Regions from separate parts of the Paenibacillus sp. p3-SID1389 genome, predicted to be linked through region 3. Evidence: riboswitches for the same ligand, from Rfam matches in the RefSeq annotation. Region 3 holds a riboswitch; each other region holds the start of a gene.
The links. A riboswitch is a leader RNA that binds a small molecule or an ion and turns the genes downstream of it on or off. The one in region 3 is predicted to bind cyclic di-AMP.

Region 1 (4,992 bases), on a different contig from region 3:
TGATATTTCCTCGTTAGCCACTACGATTGCCATATGTTCACCCCACCCCATTTGATTACACTTCATCAAAGGATGCAATTTTTTAGCGGGATCGTCTGTGACATCTCTCACAGCGAATCATGAGAGGAAATCAGCGCAATTTTTCACAATCCATCATGATCTGAAAAAGTTAGGGGATACTAGAGAACATGTACAGTTTTGGGTTGAAGGGGGACTTCAAATTGCTTATTCAGCTTAAGAATGCTCTGGTCTGCTGCATGACCGCTTCTCTGATCATGGTGGGCGGGACGGAATTTTATCCCGTCAAAGCCGCCGCACTGGATCTCGAAAACAGAGGGCCAGAATCTCAGGGGGACCAGGCGGACAAGAAGGCGGCACTCGTGCCCGCAGGTGCCAAGCCGGCAGATCTTGGTGAGCTGCGGCGCAAATATTCAGAAACCTTCATCTTCCGGGGGCCGGAGGTGAAGCAGATTGCACTGACCTTCGATGATGGTCCGGATCCGCGGTTTACGCCGCAAATTTTGGACGTGCTTCACCGGAAAGGGGTCAAAGCCACCTTCTTTGTTGTTGGTGCACGGGCTAAGAAGTTTCCCGGCCTGTTACGGCGGATGCATCACGAAGGCCATCTCATCGGCAATCACTCCTTTAATCATCCGAACTTCCGCAACCGCTCCATTAAGCAGTTCCAGAGCGAGATTTTACGCACGGAGAAAATTATCCAGAACGTCGTTGGATACCGTCCCCAGCTGATTCGGCCGCCTTATGGAGAAATCAAGGAAGAACAGGTTCAATGGGCGAAAAAGAACGGCTACACCCTCGTCAATTGGAATGTGGATTCACAGGATTGGAAAGGGATCGACAAGAACAAAGTGATCTCCAACGTGATGCGCACGGCGGGGCCCGGCTCGATCATCCTTCAGCACTCAGGCGGCGGCGTTGGCTCCGACTTAACCGGCACCATCCAGGCTTTGCCGAAGATCATCGACGCCTTGCAGGCACAGGGGTATCAATTCGTTGATCTTTCCGAGCTGCTGCATACGACCAAATACCGCTGATGTATTGGGAATCTTCTGAAAATCAGGCACTTCGCCAGCAAGCACAAAAAGTCGGCCAGGATACATTCTGACCGACTTTTTTAAACAAGGTGTTTAATTTAATACGTAAAGCGTCACATCTTGGAAACCAAACGATTTCGCATTTGCTGCGCTGCCGGGAATAAAGATATCAATCCGGTTACCCTTGATTGCGCCCCCCTGATCGGTGGCCGTAGCTACAAAAGCCTGATCCGGCAGACCGTCATGGTTGTGGCCGGTCACCAGCACCTTTGTGCCCATCGGAATGACATTCGGATCAACAGCGATGGTACCAAGCTTCAGCGGGTTGCCGAAGTAGTCAACCGCGCCCCATTTTCCATTCTCACTAGCTGATGCCGAATACGCCGATGCTTTCACATTGATCGTTTTCGAGTAAGTAAAGGTTTTCCCCCATGCTTCAACCACGTTCCCGGTAGACATGACCTTGAGCTTGGAAGCGGAAGCAGTTGTCGTAGCTGCGCTCTCCTTCTTCGCCGGAGCAGCGGAAGCAACTCCCGTCGTTTGGGTTTGAACTCCCGGAATGGTGATTTTTAAACCAGCGTAAATATTTTTCGGATTGATGGATGGGTTGGCAGCCATGAGCTTATTCATATCTACGCCATATTTTTTGGCAAGAAGATAAAAAGTATCTCCTTCCACGGCTTTATGTACCGCGTCTGCATGGACGGAAGTCGTCTGCATCGGAATCGTAAGGCTTGCGGCGATCAGCGCCGTTGCTGCAATTTTAGACCAAATACGAGTATTCAAATGAATTGCCCTCCTTTTTACTGCGCCTGCGGAGTTAGTTGTCGGATTCGGGAAAAAGGATCATTCCCGGCGCATCGCTTCGATACGCTTCACCCCAAGAAAACAGTCAGCTAGGCAGCCCCTGTTTTCATCTTTCGTCCCCCGCACCTCAAGTTCAGGTTTCGGCCTACTTAATATATCACAATTTTGTAACCAATAGGTCAGGTAAATCCCACCAAACGGCGGAATTGCTTGATTGGACTGGTTACATTTTTGTGTTCAAAGGTAAAAAGAGTGTAAATTTAGATCGTACGTTCGATCCATCGGAGGACAAAAAACCGCCCGAATGGAAGCTCGGACGGTCCTTAAGATTTATAATACTTTGCTTAAAAAATCCTGCGTACGCTGATGCTTCGGCGCCCCAAACACCTCTTGCGGCGTACCTTGCTCCAGAATGACACCTTGATCCATAAACAGGATGCGGTCGCCAACCTCACGGGCAAATCCCATCTCATGCGTAACGATAACCATCGTCATTCCCCGTTCAGCCAGGTTCTTCATAACGTCAAGCACCTCTCCGACCATTTCCGGGTCCAGGGCCGACGTCGGTTCATCAAACAGCATCACATGCGGCTCCATAGCCAATGCGCGGGCAATCGCAATCCGCTGCTTCTGTCCGCCGGAGAGCTGCGCCGGATAGGCGTCCCGCTTATCCTCCAGTCCAACCGTGCGAAGCAGGTCCATGGCGATCGCTTCCGCTTTGCCTTTATCGAGCTTCTTCACGCGAATCGGCGCGAGCGTAATGTTGTCGATCACGGTCTTGTGCGGGAATAGATTAAAGTGCTGGAACACCATCCCCATTTTCTCGCGGGTTTTATTGATGTCATGTCCCTTGGCGGTGATCGAAGCGCCTTCAAAGGTGATCTCCCCTTCGGTCGGAACCTCTAACAGGTTCAGGCAGCGGAGAAACGTACTTTTCCCCGACCCGCTAGGACCGATGACGACGACAACTTCGCCTTTGGAGATTTCCAGATCGATCCCGCGCAAAATATGGAGTTGGCCGAATTTTTTATGCAAACCTTTAACGGTGATCACTGGTCTTCAACTTCCTTTCGAACACGCCCAAAATCCGAGACAGCGTGAATGTCAGAATAAAGTACATAATGGCGATGATCAAATAAGGCGTCATCCCATCGTACGTAATCGTCACGACGGACTGTGCTTGATAAATCAGCTCGGCCGTACCGATGATCGATACGATCGACGATTCTTTAATGATCGTAATAAACTCGTTGCCAATCGCGGGAAGCACCGATTTGATCGCCTGCGGAATGATGATATGGCGCATAGCCATCCCTTTGGTCATCCCCAAGGAACGGGCCGCTTCCCCTTGTCCCCGATCGACACCTTGAATGCCGGCACGGAAAATTTCCGCCAAATAAGCCGAACTGTTAATGGACAATGTAATCGCACCTGACTGAATCGGGGTGAAATTAATATCAAACATAAATGCGAACCCGTAGTGAATAATCAACAGCTGTACCATCATTGGGGTGCCACGCAGAAATTCAACCCACACATGCCCCAGAAACCGTAAGATCCCCCATGGCGACATGCGCAATAGTGCGATCAACAAACCAAGAAAGAAGCCGCATATCACGCTGATCGCTGCCAAGAGTAGGGTATACTGAACACCGGCCAAGAAGTAACTGCGGTATTCCATAAACATTGAAATTAAGTCCATAACGCCTTCCTTCCTCCTCCTTTACCTTAAACCCTTAAGCAAAAAAACAGAAAATAGCGAAAGCTTCGCTATTTTCTGTGGATGGATATCGTGATTATTTTTCGGCCAGTTCGCTAGCTTCGGCAACGAATTGATCGATGCTGCCTGCGCTAATCAAGCGATCGAGCGTCTTATTCACTTGATCCAACAGCTCTTGGTTGCCTTTCTTAATGCCAATCACGTAGCCTTCATCCTCAGTTACCGGCTTGGCATCGGTGATGACCAGGCCTTTAACGTTCTTAACGAACGATTCTGCGACAGGACCTTCCAAAATAGCAGCATCTACACGGTTGGAGTTCAACTGCATAATGATGTCATTGATTTTAGCCAGCGAGGTCAGTTTGGCATTCGGAATTTCCTTCGCCATTTCTTCTTGAATGGAACCTTGTTGAACGCCGATTTTCGCGCCCTCCAGCGATTCCATTGTGCTGAACTTGTCTTTGTCCGCTTCACGAGTCACCACAGCTTGCTCCGCTTTGTAGTAAATTTGCGACATGTCGATTTGTTCAGCACGTTCTGGAGTTGGGCTGAGTCCAGAAATGACGAGATCCACACGTCCGCTCGACAGCTCGTTCAGCAACGTATCGAATTTCAAGTCTTTAATCTCCAGCTCAGCGCCCAGATCCTTAGCGATTTCCTTAGCGATTTCTACGTCGAAACCAACGATTTCGTCTTCGCCTTTGTCGTTCTTAATGTGGAATTCATACGGCGGGAAGTCCGCACTCATCCCTACGATCAGTTTCTTAGCCGGTTCGGTTTGGTCTCCGCCCGCTTGAGTCTCATTTTGGTTCGCGGCTTGGCCGGCGTTGTTTGCCGCGTTGCCGCTGTTATTTTTTTCCTGACCACAAGCGGCCAGCACCATGGTTACCATCAAGACCGCTATGAATAACATGCCCCATTTTTTCATGCTTTTCTCTCCTATTCTGCTTTACTTATTACACTCGATGATTACTGGGCTAATTATAAATCAGAATGCATATATATGCAAAACAATTTTCATGATATACAAAAGTTTTCACAGATCTGCCCTATTGAACCTCGCAAATCCCTATTTATCATACTTTGGTCAATTCAATCCTGAATTATGTTTCACATTGGGTTCATGCTCCTTGCTGCCTTGGGGAATAATGAACATCATCACCATCCCTAGCGAATTTACGAGAGGAGGCGCCAATCCGTGCTGCTTGAAGCGCTCTACCATGTGCCCCGGGATAAATGGGCGTATGCCTATGATTCAACCACGATCCATCTTCGCATCCGGACCAAACGGGATGATGTGGAACAGGTTGTTGCGATGACCGGGGACAAATACGATTGGACGGGAACCTACCAGGAGCTGCCGATGGAAAAAACGGCCCATGACCGCATGTTCGACTATTGGGAGGTCGC
Region 2 (4,992 bases), on a different contig from region 3:
ATAAATATGTAGAATTGGACACGCCGGAACTGGAAATGCTGGAGGAGATTCGGAACGCTTTTAGACAAGTGGGCCTACAACCTGAATACGACATGGAAATTGATTTTCCGACCGATCTGCCGTATGATGTGTTCCGTCCGGACGATGGGGTTCGACAGAAGCAAATTTTGCTGTTGGACCGGCAGGAACGGCTCCGGGAAATTTCAGAAGTATCGGATATCGTGCGGTCGATCAGCGGCTTGCACCGAGGGAAGACGCATTTGTACTATCCGGATAATAAATTGTGTGCTGTGATAGATCGGCTGCCCCGCCCGGTAGCCCGCATTTTCGAGCAACGGAATTAGGAGGATGACAAGGTTTATGTTATTTGATACGCATACGCATTTGGATGCTCCCCAATTTGACGAGGACCGCGAGGAAGTGATCGCGCGCGCCGTGGAACAAGGGGTTACGCGGATGATTAACATCGGATTTAACCGCGAGACGATCCCTTCGACCATGAAGTTGGCAGAGACCTATGACTTCATTTATGCCGCTGTCGGCTGGCATCCGCAAGACGCGATTACAATGCAAGAGGGCGATTTGGACTGGATTGCAGAATTGTGCAAGCATGAGAAGGTCGTCGCCATCGGAGAAATTGGGCTGGATTATTATTGGGATACGTCACCTAAGGACGTTCAACATAAGGTTTTTCGTGAGCAAATTGGACTGGCTCGCAGCTTGGGCATGCCGATTTCCATTCATAATCGGGACGCTCACGAAGACGTGGTACGCATCCTTCGGGAAGAGAAAGCCAATGAAGTTGGAGGCGTGATGCACTCTTTCTCCGGCAGTTGGGAAATTGCCAAAATGTGTCTAGATTTGGGATTTCATTTGTCGTTTGGCGGGCCGATTACGTTTAAAAATGCAAAACAGCCAAAAGAAGTGTTGGCCAAGACGCCGATGGATCGATTGCTGATCGAAACGGATTCCCCTTATTTAACGCCGCATCCATATCGTGGTAAACGGAATGAGTCCGCTCATGTCCGCTTGGTTGCAGAAATGGCAGCCGAGCTCAAAGGGGTCACTTTTGAGGAAATCGCGGAAATTACCACCCGAAACGCATTGGAACGATTTGGAATCCCGAGTATTTGAGAGCAAAACGGATGAAATAAAGAGGATTTCGGAAAGATTAATGCTTTTTAACCCTCAAAAACAAGGTCATTACATTTTTTTAACCATTTTTTTAAAAAAACGTGGTTGATTCGTCCTTTACAACCTGCATCGAAACAGGATAGAATCTTTTCAGTATCGATTCGGTTCGTTTTGAACCGTACGATGCTTGGTTCCATGAACCAGTCTCGCTGAATCTCCTATGACGGAGAACGGGGGAACCAATACGGATTGCAGTTGGCGATAGCCTGTATGCGTTCGTATTCGATTTCTTTCCAGGGTCTATGGGGTGAATTCAAGGTCATTGCGCCATGAGCGAATGTACTGAGAAAGGGCGGCTCTCTTTCGCCCGAACCCGACAGCTAACCTCGTAAGCGAATAAGAGAGGTCACTCGTGCAGCTATTACACCCAAGACATTCAAGAAGCCACGAAGGAGTTCCTCTAACTCTTTCTCCCGGCTTCTTTTGTTTTGAATAAAAGTAATAGGGTCGTCATACTGTTGGAAAACAGGAGGTGACGACAAGCAGGAGAGACTGGTCAAGGATGCAAAACGCTTAGGATTAAATTTAAGATCAGTGTTCAAAAAGTCAGGTTTTTCAGCACCGAGAAGGTTGGATGAAGCTTGGGACTGAGTAGCGCAGCGTACATGGGGGTACGTGAGCAACGGAAGGCCCGGCTGAATTCAAGATTCGATGCCGAATTCACTTCTTGACCTGCTTCGTGATCAAAAGATGACTTTTTGACTACCTTAGGCGTTTTGTAAAAAGTAACTGTAGTCGCGTCAATCGTTATCATGCATCGACCTAGACGGCGGGACTATGAAGGAGGACGGAAGAAATGGGCATTTTCCGCAAAGAGGAGACCCATGAATCACGCTCATCCAGCATGTCTTACGCAATGCGATGGAAGCATGAGAATTTACGTCAGATAGCGTTCGTCGGCGTTCTGGCCATCGCGGGAATCATCATCATCCTAATCTGGCTGTATAGCCAGGCACAGAAGGAAGTATCCCTGATTGTGGACGGGAATGTCCAGTCTGTGGAGACAACCCAATCCAGTGTAGCTCATCTGCTGGAGGAACAATCGATTAAGCTCAGTGCGAAGGATTCAGTATCCCTCCCGCTGGAAAGCTCGCTGAAGAACGGTGACCGCATTGTCATAGTACGCGCGAAGCCGGTCAATGTGACCGCGGACGGCAATACGAAAGTCCACTTCACGACGCAAAGCAAAGTAGAGGGCGTATTGTCCGAGCTCGGCATCACTTTGGATGAAGACGACAAGGTGACCCCGGCATTGGACAGTAAAGTTACCGAGAACCTGAATGTCAAGGTCGTTCGGGTCAGCAAGCAAACGGTGCAGAGCAAGGAGACTGTGCCCTTTAGCGTGGTCAAAACGTCGGACGACAAGCTGCTAAAAGGTACCACGAAGGTCATTCAAGAAGGTACCGAAGGTCTGGTCATTCACAACATTGAGAAAACCTACGAAGACGGAAAATTCGTGGCGAAGCGTTGGCTCGGCAAAGAGGTCTCCAAGGACCCTCAGCCGAAGGTGATCGCAGTCGGCACGAAGAAACCTACCGAGGTCCTGTCGGCCAGCATAAGCCGTAAGGGAAATACGGTGAACATCAGCGGGACGACGACCAAAGGTGGCGTCTCATTCAAATATAAAAAGATCCTGAAAAATGTTACGTTAACCGCGTATTCGGCGGAAGAAGACGGGATAGGCACCCGTACGGCTTCGGGTACCCGCGTGACGGAAGGCAGAACGATTGCCGTTGATAAAGACGTCGTTCCGCTTGGTTGGTGGGTATACATCGAAGGAGTCGGCTTCCGTAAGGCAGAGGATACGGGTGGAGCCATCGATGGAAATAAGATGGACGTCTATTTTGATAGTCTGAAGGATGCTAAGAAATTCGGCCGCAAGAAGGGCCGCACCGTATACGTAATCGGTCCGACGAAGCCGGAATTGAACTAAGATCTCGTTCTCTTTCGTTTTACAATGCGGAGGGAATGAGATAGTATTAGGATGATGAATAAGACAGTGGATTAGAAGGACAGTGGATTAGAAGAGGATGATATGATCCTCTTCTTTTTGTTATTCTGGTGGAGACAAGCAAGAACAGGAAGGAAGACAGATCCATGATCAAAGAGGTCATCGTGGTGGAGGGCCGAGATGACACCGTGGCCATTAAACGAGCCGTAGAGGCGGATACGATTGAGACGGGGGGTTCGGCGATAGGCGAAGCCGTGCTAAAGAAAATCGCTTTGGCGCAGGAACGCCGGGGCGTGATTATTTTTACGGACCCCGACCATGCCGGGGAGCGGATTCGTAAAATCGTGGCAGCGCGGGTGCCGGGCTGCAAGCACGCTTTCCTGCCTGAGGTCGAAGCTACGAAGAAAGGCGACATCGGGGTGGAGAATGCCTCGCCGGAGGCGATCCGCACCGCGTTGTCCCGGGTGCGCAGCGAAGCGCCGGGAGTAGAGGCCGCAATCACCTGGGAAGACTTGATTAACGCAGGGTTAATCGTACACCCGCAAGCTGCGGCGCGGCGAAAAGCGCTGGGCGAGCTGTTGGGTATCGGATATTGTAACGGAAAGCAGCTCTACAAACGGTTAACCGTGTTCCGCATCAGCCGCGAGGAGTTTGCAGCTGCGTTAGCCGAGTTGGAAAGCAAAGGAGTTTAAGAACCATGAGCATAAGGGAAGACGTATCCACACCGCGCCGGACGAAGGAGATCATTCAGCGGCACGGTTTTTCGTTCAAAAAAAGTCTGGGGCAAAACTTTCTGATCGACCAGAACATCCTCGGTAAAATTGTTGCCGCCGCCGAATTGGACAAGACCCAGGGCGCACTGGAAATCGGGCCGGGCATCGGCGCCTTAACGGAGAAGCTGGCGCAGGAGGCAGGCAAGGTGGCAGCGGTGGAGATTGACCAGCGGCTGCTTCCGATTCTGCAGGAGGTGCTGGAGCCCTACCCGCACGTCCATGTGATCCATGGCGATGTGTTGAAGCTGGACCTAAAGGCTTTATTTGCTGCGGAATTCAGCGGGGTGAGCGGCGTCAGTGTCGTCGCCAATCTGCCGTATTACGTGACGACTCCCATCATGATGAAGCTTCTGGAAGAGAAACTGCCGCTGAAACATATCGTCGTCATGATCCAGAAGGAAGTGGCCGAGCGCATGGCTGCCACTCCCGGCGGCAAGGACTACGGCAGCCTTAGCATCGCCGTGCAGTACTACAGCACCCCGGAGATGATCTGCACGGTGCCGCACAGCGTGTTTATTCCACAGCCGAATGTAGAGTCCGCAGTGATTCGCTTAACCGTGCGGGAGACGCCAGCTGTGGCGGTTCAGGATGAGGCGTTTTTCTTCGAGGTGGTGCAGGCTTCTTTTGCCCAGAGACGAAAGACGATTTCCAACAATCTGAAAAGCCGCTTCTTCCCGAAGGAAGGGCGGGAGAGACTGGAGCAACTGCTGGAGGAAGCCGGGATCCAGCCCTCCCGGCGGGCGGAGACATTAAGCCTGGACGAGTTCGCCAAGCTGAGTGATACGCTGCTGAATGCCGGGGTGAAGGAACTCCGCGAGTAACCATTCCCTCTTGTCGCCCATACGATGGGATAGAGGTGATGGATTTGGCGAATTTGGGAGACTTGGTCGTCCGCAAATCATACGGTGGAGATGTTACGTTCCGAATCGAACAGATTGTGCGGAGTGAAGCGATTATTAAAGGAACGGAATTCCGGCTGCTGGCGGATGCGCCCTTAACTGATTTGGTTAGGGTAGACCCGGCTTCCCCAGGAGAGACGACGCAGCGGGCCCGCATTAAGGCGACGGAATCGCT
Region 3 (4,992 bases):
AATCCGGCAAAGCCGCCTTTACGATGGGCTTGTTCGGGATCACCGAAGGTGCGATTCCGTTCGCATCGCAAGACCCACTGCGCGTTATTCCCAGCATCATGGTCGGCTCGATGACAGGTTCCGTCATCGCCATGCTGGGCGGCGTCGGCGACCGCGTAGCTCACGGCGGTCCAATCGTTGCCGTACTTGGCGCCGTTGACAATGTCCTCATGTTCTTCGTGGCCGTCATCGCGGGTTCCATCGTTACGGCCTTAATGATCAAATTGCTGAAGAAAGAACAGGTCGAGCCTCAGCTCGCCGAAGCGAGCGCTGCGGACGAGGCGGCTCCAGCCATGGAAACGCCACGTGCGGAGAACGTCCGCCCGGTAAGCGTGCCGGCTGCCGAAGCTCAAAGCACAGTTCGCAAGCTGACGGATATCATCAGTTTGGATCTGATTGAGCCTTCCCTGTCCGCGTCAACACGGGACGGGATCATCGACGAAATGATTGCAAAGCTGAACGCTGAAGGTGTGCTGACCTCCTCTGCTGAGTTCAAGCAGGCGATTCTGAAGCGCGAGCAAGAAAGCTCTACCGGCATCGGCATGAACGTCGCCGTACCGCACGGGAAGTCGGTGGCGGTGCTGAAGCCAAGAGTCGTATTCGGGATCAAGCCGGAAGGCGTGGATTGGAGCAGCGCGGACGGAACGCCCGCTAAGTTGATCTTTATGATCGCTGTCCCTGCCGAAAACAAAGGCAATGAGCATTTAAAAATTCTGCAAATGCTGTCCCGCAAGCTGATGGATGACGCATTCCGCGAACAGCTGCTGCAGGTGAAAACCAAACAGGAAGCTTATCAGCTGCTGGATCAAATTCAATAATTAAACTAAGGTCCCCCGAGCCGTTGCGACGGCTTCGGGGGAATTTGCTTATTTTTGCAAATGATAAGGTACAGTCGCAATGACGATATCTTTCTTGTTAAACAAATAAGCTCTAAGCAACAAGCTCGACTGATTATGCAAAATATTCTGCCACCAGTGCCGAGGAATAAACTGAGGAATCAGGACGGTAATGTGATCGGTCTCCGCCGTTTTCCATTCCACGGTATCAATGAACTTCATCAGCGGCCGGATAATGCTGCGGAAGCTGGAGCGCAGCGTAATGAGCCGAACCCCCGGATTCCATTCCTCCCACTTCTTCTCCATCCGTTCGATGTCCTCATCATCAAATCCGACATACACCGCAACAACGTTATCCGTCAGCGATTTGGCGTAGCTTAACGAGTTCATCACGACACGGGTAACGCCCGCCACCGGCACGACGATCGTGCTGCCCTTTATGCAAGGTTTGTCTTTATCGATGTCAATCCGAAGCTGGTCGGCGATATTGATATAATGTCGATGGATCTGGTAGAAAATAAACATCACGAGCGGCAAGAAGATAAATACGAACCAGACATGTGAAAACTTCGTGATAATGAAGATGAGCGTAATGCCCAGCGTCGTCAGCATGCCAATCGTGTTAATCGTAAGCCGGAACACCCAACCTTGCGGCTTGCGCTTGATCCAGCGCACCATCATCCCCAGTTGGGACAAGGTGAACGGAATAAATACCCCAACGGCATAGAGCGGAATCAGGCTTTCCGTGTCGCCGTGGAATCCAAGAACCAGCAGCGCCGAGGCTACGCCCAGGAAGATAATTCCGTTTGAAAAGCCAAGCCGGTCACCGCGCACCATAAACGCATGCGGCATGTATTTATCTTTGGCGAGCATAAACGCCAGCAGCGGGAAGGCCGAATAAGCCGTATTGGCTGCCAGAAACAGGATTAACGCTGTAATGCCCTGGATCAAGTAGTACAAGATCCCGCGCCCAAAGGTCGATTCAGCGATTTGAGATATTACGGTGGCCTTCGGATCCGGAGCAATTCCGTACCAATAGGCCAGCGCACTAATACCGATAAACATGGTGCAGAGAATGACACCCATCATCACCAGCGTGGTTGCGGCATTCCGCTCCGCCGGCGGCTTGAAGTTCGGAATGGCGTTGGACACCGCCTCAACCCCGGTTAAGGCCGAGCACCCCGAACTGAACGCCTTGAGCAGCAGGAACAAGCTGACGTTGGATACGGCCGTCCCGAACTCCGGTGCGCTGGTATGAATCCCGCCAGTCCAATACTTGTAGAGTCCCGACACAATCAGGACGAAGATGGAGGCCACAAATAGATATACCGGCACCGCCAGCATTGAAGCCGATTCCGTGACCCCACGCAGGTTCATGATGGTCAGTATAGTAATCATCAGGAGGGCGATCAGCACCCGCTGATCATGCAGCATAGGGAATGCGGATGTTATGGCATCTGTACCGGCTGACGAACTTACAGCTACCGTCAGTATATAATCAATAAGCAGCGAGCCGCCGGCCAGCAGTCCGGTTGACCGCCCCAGGTTATCCATCGCCACGATATAGGCCCCGCCCCCGGTCGGATAGGAGAAAATCGTCTGGCGGTACGACAGAATCAGAATCAACAGAAGCCCAAGTACCGCAAACGAGATCGGGATCGAATACCAGAGCGCGGAAAATCCCGCCGCCATCAGGACGATCAAAATCTGCTCCGTACCGTATGCCACGGAGGACAACGCGTCCGACGACAATACGGCCAATGCCTTAAGTTTGCTTAGCTTTTCTCCTTCAATTTCGGTACTTTTCATCGGTCTGCCGATCAGTACCCGCTTCAGTTTGCTTACCATGATGAAATCCTCTTTTCATTCTCAAAATAGCCTTCAATCCTGATCCGCTCGTAGTCCTTTAGGCTTCCCATTCCTGCAGCGAACAACACAAAAAGGCCGCAGGAAAGTTGGACCTTCCCGCAGCCGCTTTAAAAAGTTCAAGCAGATCACTGCGACAATTCCCTCTTTCGGACGCTTACGGAGTTAGCTGACGGATTCGGGCACGAAAGCAGCCCTACGCAGTTTGGCCAAGTTGGCCAAATCAAGCGATTCACCCCGGAAACCCGCCCTTTTGGACGCGTTTCATTGGTTCCCCCGTTTCTTTCTGAAATAAAGAAAGAACTCAGCGATCAGGTATTTTCGCCATATCAAATTGCTACGGATGAATCATACTCCCCGCCTCAAGAAGTGTAAAGATGAGGAAAAGGCGAATGGGTCGGAAAATGGGATCGACCTTGTTCGAGGAAGCGCATACATCATCCTCTTGCATTCATTTTTGAGGGCAGGCTTGAATTATCGAAGCATACATGCAAAAAACACCGTAAGGAGCGACATCCAGTCGCTTCCTACGGTGTTCTGATCTCAAACCGATACAGGTTTAAAACGAGAGTCCTCTCAACTTCTTATCCAGCAGCTCGAACGCCAGCTGCAGCCGATCTTCCGGCACCTCGCTATAGCGATCTCCGATACTGATTTCAAAGGTACTTCCCCCATCTGCCTTCTCTTTGACGAAAGAGGTTAAGCCAACCCCGGTTTCCCGATATACCTCAATCAGCACGGGCTCCAATCGATCCTTGGGAACGTCCGAATGAACATGGAACATGTTCGACACCGGGATCGCCGGGACGGTCTTCATCCGATGACATTGATTAAACAGACTGGAGATCTCCTGCGCTTGCCGATAATACATCCCCATCTTTCCTATGCGCTGCTCATAGTAGTAATCCGCACTCAGAAAATAAGGATACAAGCTGATGAGATCCCCGCCATGGCGTCTTTTCCACACCTTAGATTCCTTCGTCAGCTCCGGATCCCCTGCCAATATGGCTCCGGCGATTCCGCCGATGCCTTTGTAGAACGAGATATAGACGCTGTCGAACAGGGCGCAAACCTCTGCGGCGGTTTTTTCGTAGTAAGGCAACACTTCGAACAGTCGGGCTCCGTCCAGATGCAGCTTAATGCCCCGCTCCTGGCAGTAGGCGGAAATGGCTTCAAGCTCCGCGAACGGCGGCAGCTGACCGCCGATTTCGCGCTGCGGCAGCTCCAGCAGCAGGCACGAGACATCCTCCGGCAGTTGCCGAACGTCCTCCATCTCAATCAGCCGATCCTTATCCGCCAGGAGAATCGGCTCCAGCCCGTGCAGTTCCTTTAATCCGTCTTCCTCATGAATTTCCAAATGGCATAAAGGATGATAGGCCACACGTTTCGATCCTTTGCGGTCGCACCAAATCCGTAAAGCAATTTGCTGCGCCATCGTGCCGCTCGGAAAAAATACAGCCGACTCCTTGCCGAGCACCGCAGCCATTTTCCTTTCGAAGGCTTCCAGCGCTTGTCCTGTACCGTACATGTCGCTGTCTACCCCGCCGCTGATCTCGGCAAAAGCCTGCTTCAGCACCTCTACATTCCGTTTTCCGTGGCCCACCACTTGATAAACCGTCCGGTCAAAGGCCGCCTTCAGTGTCCGCCTATCCAGTACCCCATCATTTCCATACATGCTCCTCACCGCTCCTCTCCCACGCTGTCTGTCTAATTTCAGTATGATCATGCTTATTATAGCGCCATTTGAAGCAGGAATCGATGATTTGGATGGATTGGGCGGTATAGGTCTTGAAAGCCTCCTTACAGAATTATCCCTTTCGTTCAGAAGGAAGGAAGAAAAAGGACGTCTGTAAAAATCAGACGCCCTTTCTAATGCCGTATTGATGGATTATAGCTTAAACACGTTCGTCAATCCGTTCATATTCTCGGACAGTTCGACCAACTTACAGGAGGTCTTCTCGATATCACCGAAGATCCGTTCCTGCGTACCAAGCTGATCTTGGATATCGCCGGACACTTGCAAGCCAGACTCGATCGTGGTGTTCACATCCTCCAGCGTTGCAGTCATTTCCTCCAGCGCTGCGGCTTGGGTGGTAACCCCATCGGAAATATCGTTCAACATGGCGAAGGTGTTCTCCATATTGTCCATGATTTGCTCGATATTGATCTTCACGTTCTCCGATTGCGTTACGCCCTGCTGAACCTTCTCTTCCGTCTGGGCAACCGCAGATACCACACTGCCGGTACGAAC
Region 4 (4,992 bases), on a different contig from region 3:
GTCCATATTGCCCCTCCTTTGTTAAAGGAAAGTCCGTCGTAATTGTTCCATTATCCTCACAATAGCCGGAATTACGCAGCTTGTAAAGGTTTTTGCCCCCCCTTCGGGAAATTGTGAGATTTGCGCGGGATTTTTAGCTTTGTGGCAACCTTTTTCCGGGCTGTTTCGTTATATAGATAAGGGTGCAGATAAAAAAAGACCGCAAGGCGGTTCTAACAGGAACCCGGCCTGCGGCGAGTAAGTGATGATGAACAGGATGAAACCGATAGATCAATGGATTACGATTCCGCAGCGTAGACGGAATAACCGTATTTACTGAGAACTCGCTTCGCGCCAACGTAGCGGTTCTGGTAATAACTATTGCTTAACTTGTCGATCCGGATGCCCTTGGATGAGGACGCGTGAGCGAATTCACCGTTGCCGATGTAAACACCGACATGGGATACTTTGCCCGTCCCCGTCGTCTTGAAGAAGACGAGATCCCCAGCTTGAAGCTCGCTCTTGGGTACCGGTGTGCCTTGCTTATACTGGGCGGCGGACACACGCGCCAGCTTGATGCCCATCTTGCTGAAGACGTACCGGGTAAATCCGGAGCAATCAAATCCCGCTGTCGTGGTGCCTCCGAATTTATAAGGCGTCCCGTACACGGAATCGACGATACTGGATAGCGTCGTTGTCTCGGCTTTTGCGGAGTCGGCAAAGGCGCTACCTGCCCCCAAGGTAAATAGGAGGGCTAAACTCGTTACCGCTGCTGTCAAAGTCTTTCTCAAGATGTCTTACTCCTTCCAAGGCCTACGAGGTTAGCTTATGGATTCGGTTGAAGGTTCCCTATGATCTGCTATAGCGGTAAGTTAAAAAGTCATCTTCGGATCACGAAGTAACACAGGATGGAGATTCGGCGTCGAATCTTGAACTCAGCCGGGCCTTCCGCTGCTCACGTAGCTTCCAGCTACGCTGCGCTGCTCAGTCCCTAAGCTTCATTCAACCTTCTTGGTGCTCCAAACCTAACTTTTTAACCTTGATTGAAATGGTAGGTTAAAAAGTTATCTTCGGATCACGAAGGATGAGACTGTTACCTTTTATAGCGAAATCAATTCACCCTATGGTGGGTCCCCCGCTTCCCGGGTGCGTGGGAATTCGGCAGTTTCATTGTAGATTGCACCCAAGATCTTGCACAGAAACAGTTACAACAATAATTACAAAGTTGTTACCATTTACGTTGTTCATTTTACCAAAGGCGTCCAGAGTTGACAAGTTTGTCGAAAAAAAACGCTTCTATTGGCCTGTTTTCGCGAGGCGATTCGTGGGTAATGGTTCCTAAGGGACTGGGGCTAGGGAGAAGGGAAGACAAGGAAAAAACCCGCAGAGACGTTGTTATCAACATCCCCACGGGCTTCGTAGCGAGTTCTTATTGAACATCATCGTGTTCAGCAATTTCACCGGTCACATCTTCATACTTGTCGTTGCTCATGATCCGTTTCGCTCCAACGTAACGCTCGACGTAATACTTCTCGCTTAATTTGCTGATGACTACACCTTTGGAGGAGGAGGCATGAGCAAATTTGCCGTCGCCGACGTAGATGCCGACATGAGAAACGCCTTTACCGGAAGTATTAAAGAAGACCAAATCGCCCTCGATCAATTCGCTCTTGTCAACCGCAGTTCCCATTTTGTATTGGGATGCGGATTGGTGAGGCAGCTTGATGCCGATCTTCGAGAAGACGTACATCGTAAATCCAGAACAGTCGAACCCGTCGGTTGTGGTTCCGCCCGCAACATAGCTGCTTCCGAGCGCGCCGCCGATGACGCTGTCCAGTTTGGAATCGGCGAAAACGCTGCCAGTTCCAATGGTGAAAAGCATGGCAAAACTTACTGCTGCTACCGTCAAACGCTTCTTCAAGAAGTTATGCTCCTTCCAATGCCTACGAGGTTAGCTTAAGGATTCGGTTGAAGGTTCCCTATGATCCCTCTAAAGCGAGATCAATTCACCCAAAGTGGTTCCCCCGTTTCCCTGGTGAAGGGAATTCGGCTTTGTTTTTCACACCTGACATTTCTTATTTGACATCCGGCACCAATCTCCTGCCAAAGATGACAAAAATAATTACAAAACTGTTACTGAAATTGCGTTGCTGTTATTGTAACAAAGTCAGGTATCTTTTGGCAATGCCTAATTCACAAGATTAAGAGGGGAAATAGGACTGAAGGCCTTCGCCAAACGGCGAAGGCCTTGTTGTTACGGGGTTTTTGAGGAGTTAAAAAATTTTAACTTTTTTGTGCCTTTGACTGCCAAAGATGAAATTGAGAGGCGATCTTCCAGACCTTAAACGTGCAGCGGAAGAGGGGATAAGCCTGCTGCAGGATCAGGGCCAGCATCCCCGTCCAAACCCAAGATGCGGTTCCGAACAGAAGGAAGAGGATCAGGCCAAAAGCCCCGAGAATCAACGAGATGGAGATGCCCTGCAAGAGGGTTCGGAAGCAAACCAGCAGGGAATTCCAAACCCCGGCCTTAAACAGGTAGCCGAACTGGACAAATAACAGGCACTGCCGGATGAACCAGCCGTAGATGAACCAGCCAAGAATCAGACCAAGCCCGGTGAGCCAGGTTGCCATCGGGATTTCCATCCCGGTGAGTCCCGGCCAGAGCGACAGCAGCCTCGGTACAATCCAGAAGGCGGGCAGCAAGGTAAGCACGAGCTCCATCGCGTAAAACAGAATCACCGGTTTGCCAAATTCCTTCATCCCTCGGAACAGGGGGAACCCCGGGCTGCGGTGATCGGCCGGTGTGAAGCCGTAGAAGATTCCGGCTTGGATCAACGGAGTCAAGATCATGCGCAGGACGACCATCCCTGCCAGCAGCCAGCAATACAGCCGAACCTCGGGATTGCTCCATAAATTCATTTGTCCCTCAAGCAAGAACAGTAGTTTCGACAGCGCAGTGGGCGGCGGGTCAGGATATCGTTGCAGCAGCGCCATTACCGCGGTATCGACCAACCGGTACAAGAACAATCCCCACAGCAGCTGGTACAGAAACAAGATGATGACCGAGGGAAATTGGCTTTTCAGGGCAGTCCACCCCAAACGAACGAAACTCATTTCTTTCCCTCCTTATAGAAGTATGGACCTAGGTTTACCACAGAAGTCCCCCAAGGATCGCTTCAAGCAGCTTGGTGACGCTCATATTGGAGCGGGACAGCGTGGTTTCAGGGACTTCCGCTTTCAGATAGTTGTTGATGTGAAGGTTCTCCACCGTTAAGGTGTAATCCGGATCGATCTGAACCCATGCCAGCGGTGCTTTATATTGCATCTTGATCTCGAGGCGAGTATCTTCCCCGTTCCATTGCTTGCGTACGGTGTGACCATCGGTGAAGGTAAACAGCAGCGGAACCTTCGGGTGGGTTGCCCCTTTGCGGGTAAAGACTACGTTCGACTCGTAAATCCGGCCGCCTTCTTGGCTGATCGGAGTGATCTGAATTTTTTCCACTGCAAAATCCGCCATTTTCCCGTCATAGACGTATTGCTGAAAATACTCTTTCCAGCTGCGGCTGGTCACTTGCTCAACCACCCGTTGGAAGTCGGCGGTCGTTGGGTGCTTAAACCGGTACTGCTGGCTGTACGTGCTCAGAATCCGCTTCATCGTCTTGCTGCCGACCTGCCGCTCGATATCAAACAGGATTAACTTGCCTCGGTAGTACGCATTCTTGGCATAACCGTCCCCGGAGCCGTATTTCCAGGCGTTCTGGGTCAAGGAAGCCGGCGAGGTAATCATGGCGGACTGGATCGGCAAATTCGGGGTGATTCCGAACTCCTGCTCCATGAGCTTATCCTCTGCATAAGAGGCAAAAGCTTCATCCAGCCAAGCTTCCTCGAATTCATTGTTGGCGATCATCCCGTAGAAGAACTGATGGGCGATTTCATGGATGACCGTGCGCTCCAGATCGTCGTATCCGGGGGAATCGCTGACGGCTCCAAACGCGGTGACCAAGGTTGGATATTCCATACCTCCCGCACCGTTTGCGTTCGCCGGTGGAACCACAACGGACAGCGTGGAATACGGGTATCGTCCATACCACTTACTGTAGTTCGCCAGAGCTACCTTGGCGGCATAGAAGTAACGTTCCTTCAGATCCTTATGTGCAGGATCGAGATACAGCTTGATCCGCACGCCGGGAACTTCGGCAGAGGAGAACGGCTCTTCTACATAGATGAAGTTCGGCGAAGCCGCCCAAGCGAAATCGTGGACGTCGTCGGCGTAGAATTGCAAGGTTTTCCGTCCGTCCTTCAAGACCGCCTTTTTGGTCTGAAAACCGGTGGCTGCCACGGTGTACGTTTCGGGCACGTTGATCTTTACGCTATAAATCCCAAAGTCGGAGTAAAATTCCGAGTTCCCGTGATACTGATGGAGGTTCCAGCCTTCGGACGTCCGCCCCCGGGTACCCACCGGCTCGTACACGCTAATCTTAGGAAACCATTGCCCTGCCATGACGAAATCGTCGGCCACGCCCATGCGGGCAAAAATCTTCGGCAGCTTGACGGTAAATTTCATCCGCAGCGTCAGGCTTTCGCCGCCCTGGACCGGCACGGGCAGCCGCACCTTGGCTAAAGTTTTATCCTTCGTATTGCCGTCGTCAGGCTGAACGTACTGAATCCGATGCAGCAAGGAGATGCCGTCGGTCGTTTTCAGCTCGGTGATCTCCATGGATCCCCAGCCGTCTTTGGGCATGACGTCGTTCCGCAGTTTTCCGCCCGATTCCTTCATAAAAGTCGTATCCTCGGAAGCAAACGCGTTAGGATATAAGTGCAAGTACACCTCGTTGATCGTTTTCTTGCCGGGATGGGTCCAGGTCAGCGTCTCCGAGCCGGTTAACGTACCTTCCTGCTCGTTCAGCGTGACGTCGATGTGGTATTCGGCGACCCGATTGCTGAGCACTTCGGCGGTCGGTTGCTGAATGGTTTCAGTTTGCGGCGGTGCAGGGGTTTGTCCGGTTTTTTGGA

Region 1: it holds a riboswitch for cyclic di-AMP, as region 3 does, so the genes downstream of both, M3G15_RS05310 (3D domain-containing protein) here and M3G15_RS03555 (APC family permease) in region 3, are expected to answer to the same signal.
Region 2: it holds a riboswitch for cyclic di-AMP, as region 3 does, so the genes downstream of both, M3G15_RS14960 (resuscitation-promoting factor) here and M3G15_RS03555 (APC family permease) in region 3, are expected to answer to the same signal.
Region 4: it holds a riboswitch for cyclic di-AMP, as region 3 does, so the genes downstream of both, M3G15_RS12910 (C40 family peptidase) here and M3G15_RS03555 (APC family permease) in region 3, are expected to answer to the same signal.

The regions. Positions count from the first base shown of each region.
Region 1 is NZ_JALXVO010000008.1:54,440-59,431, forward strand. Features, by position in the region: gene M3G15_RS05300 (dihydroorotate dehydrogenase electron transfer subunit) at 1-33, opposite strand, end outside; gene M3G15_RS05305 (polysaccharide deacetylase family protein) at 222-1,055, shown strand; gene M3G15_RS05310 (3D domain-containing protein) at 1,149-1,841, opposite strand; cyclic di-AMP (ydaO/yuaA leader) riboswitch at 1,850-2,018, opposite strand; gene M3G15_RS05315 (amino acid ABC transporter ATP-binding protein) at 2,193-2,915, opposite strand; gene M3G15_RS05320 (amino acid ABC transporter permease) at 2,902-3,564, opposite strand; gene M3G15_RS05325 (transporter substrate-binding domain-containing protein) at 3,659-4,510, opposite strand; gene M3G15_RS05330 (alpha-glycosidase) at 4,781-4,992, shown strand, end outside.
Region 2 is NZ_JALXVO010000037.1:10,169-15,160, forward strand. Features, by position in the region: gene M3G15_RS14950 (HD domain-containing protein) at 1-344, shown strand, start outside; gene M3G15_RS14955 (TatD family hydrolase) at 361-1,134, shown strand; cyclic di-AMP (ydaO/yuaA leader) riboswitch at 1,332-1,544, shown strand; gene M3G15_RS14960 (resuscitation-promoting factor) at 1,991-3,127, shown strand; gene rnmV (ribonuclease M5) at 3,292-3,837, shown strand; gene rsmA (16S rRNA (adenine(1518)-N(6)/adenine(1519)-N(6))-dimethyltransferase RsmA) at 3,843-4,739, shown strand; gene yabG (sporulation peptidase YabG) at 4,778-4,992, shown strand, end outside.
Region 3 is NZ_JALXVO010000005.1:42,373-47,364, forward strand. Features, by position in the region: gene M3G15_RS03550 (fructose-specific PTS transporter subunit EIIC) at 1-857, shown strand, start outside; gene M3G15_RS03555 (APC family permease) at 906-2,723, opposite strand; cyclic di-AMP (ydaO/yuaA leader) riboswitch at 2,881-3,061, opposite strand; gene M3G15_RS03560 (threonine aldolase family protein) at 3,301-4,416, opposite strand; gene M3G15_RS03565 (methyl-accepting chemotaxis protein) at 4,630-4,992, opposite strand, start outside.
Region 4 is NZ_JALXVO010000028.1:29,614-34,605, reverse strand. Features, by position in the region: gene M3G15_RS12920 (GNAT family N-acetyltransferase) at 1-6, opposite strand, end outside; gene M3G15_RS12915 (C40 family peptidase) at 279-770, opposite strand; gene M3G15_RS12910 (C40 family peptidase) at 1,409-1,900, opposite strand; cyclic di-AMP (ydaO/yuaA leader) riboswitch at 1,905-2,041, opposite strand; gene M3G15_RS12905 (hypothetical protein) at 2,263-3,093, opposite strand; gene M3G15_RS12900 (M1 family metallopeptidase) at 3,128-4,992, opposite strand, start outside.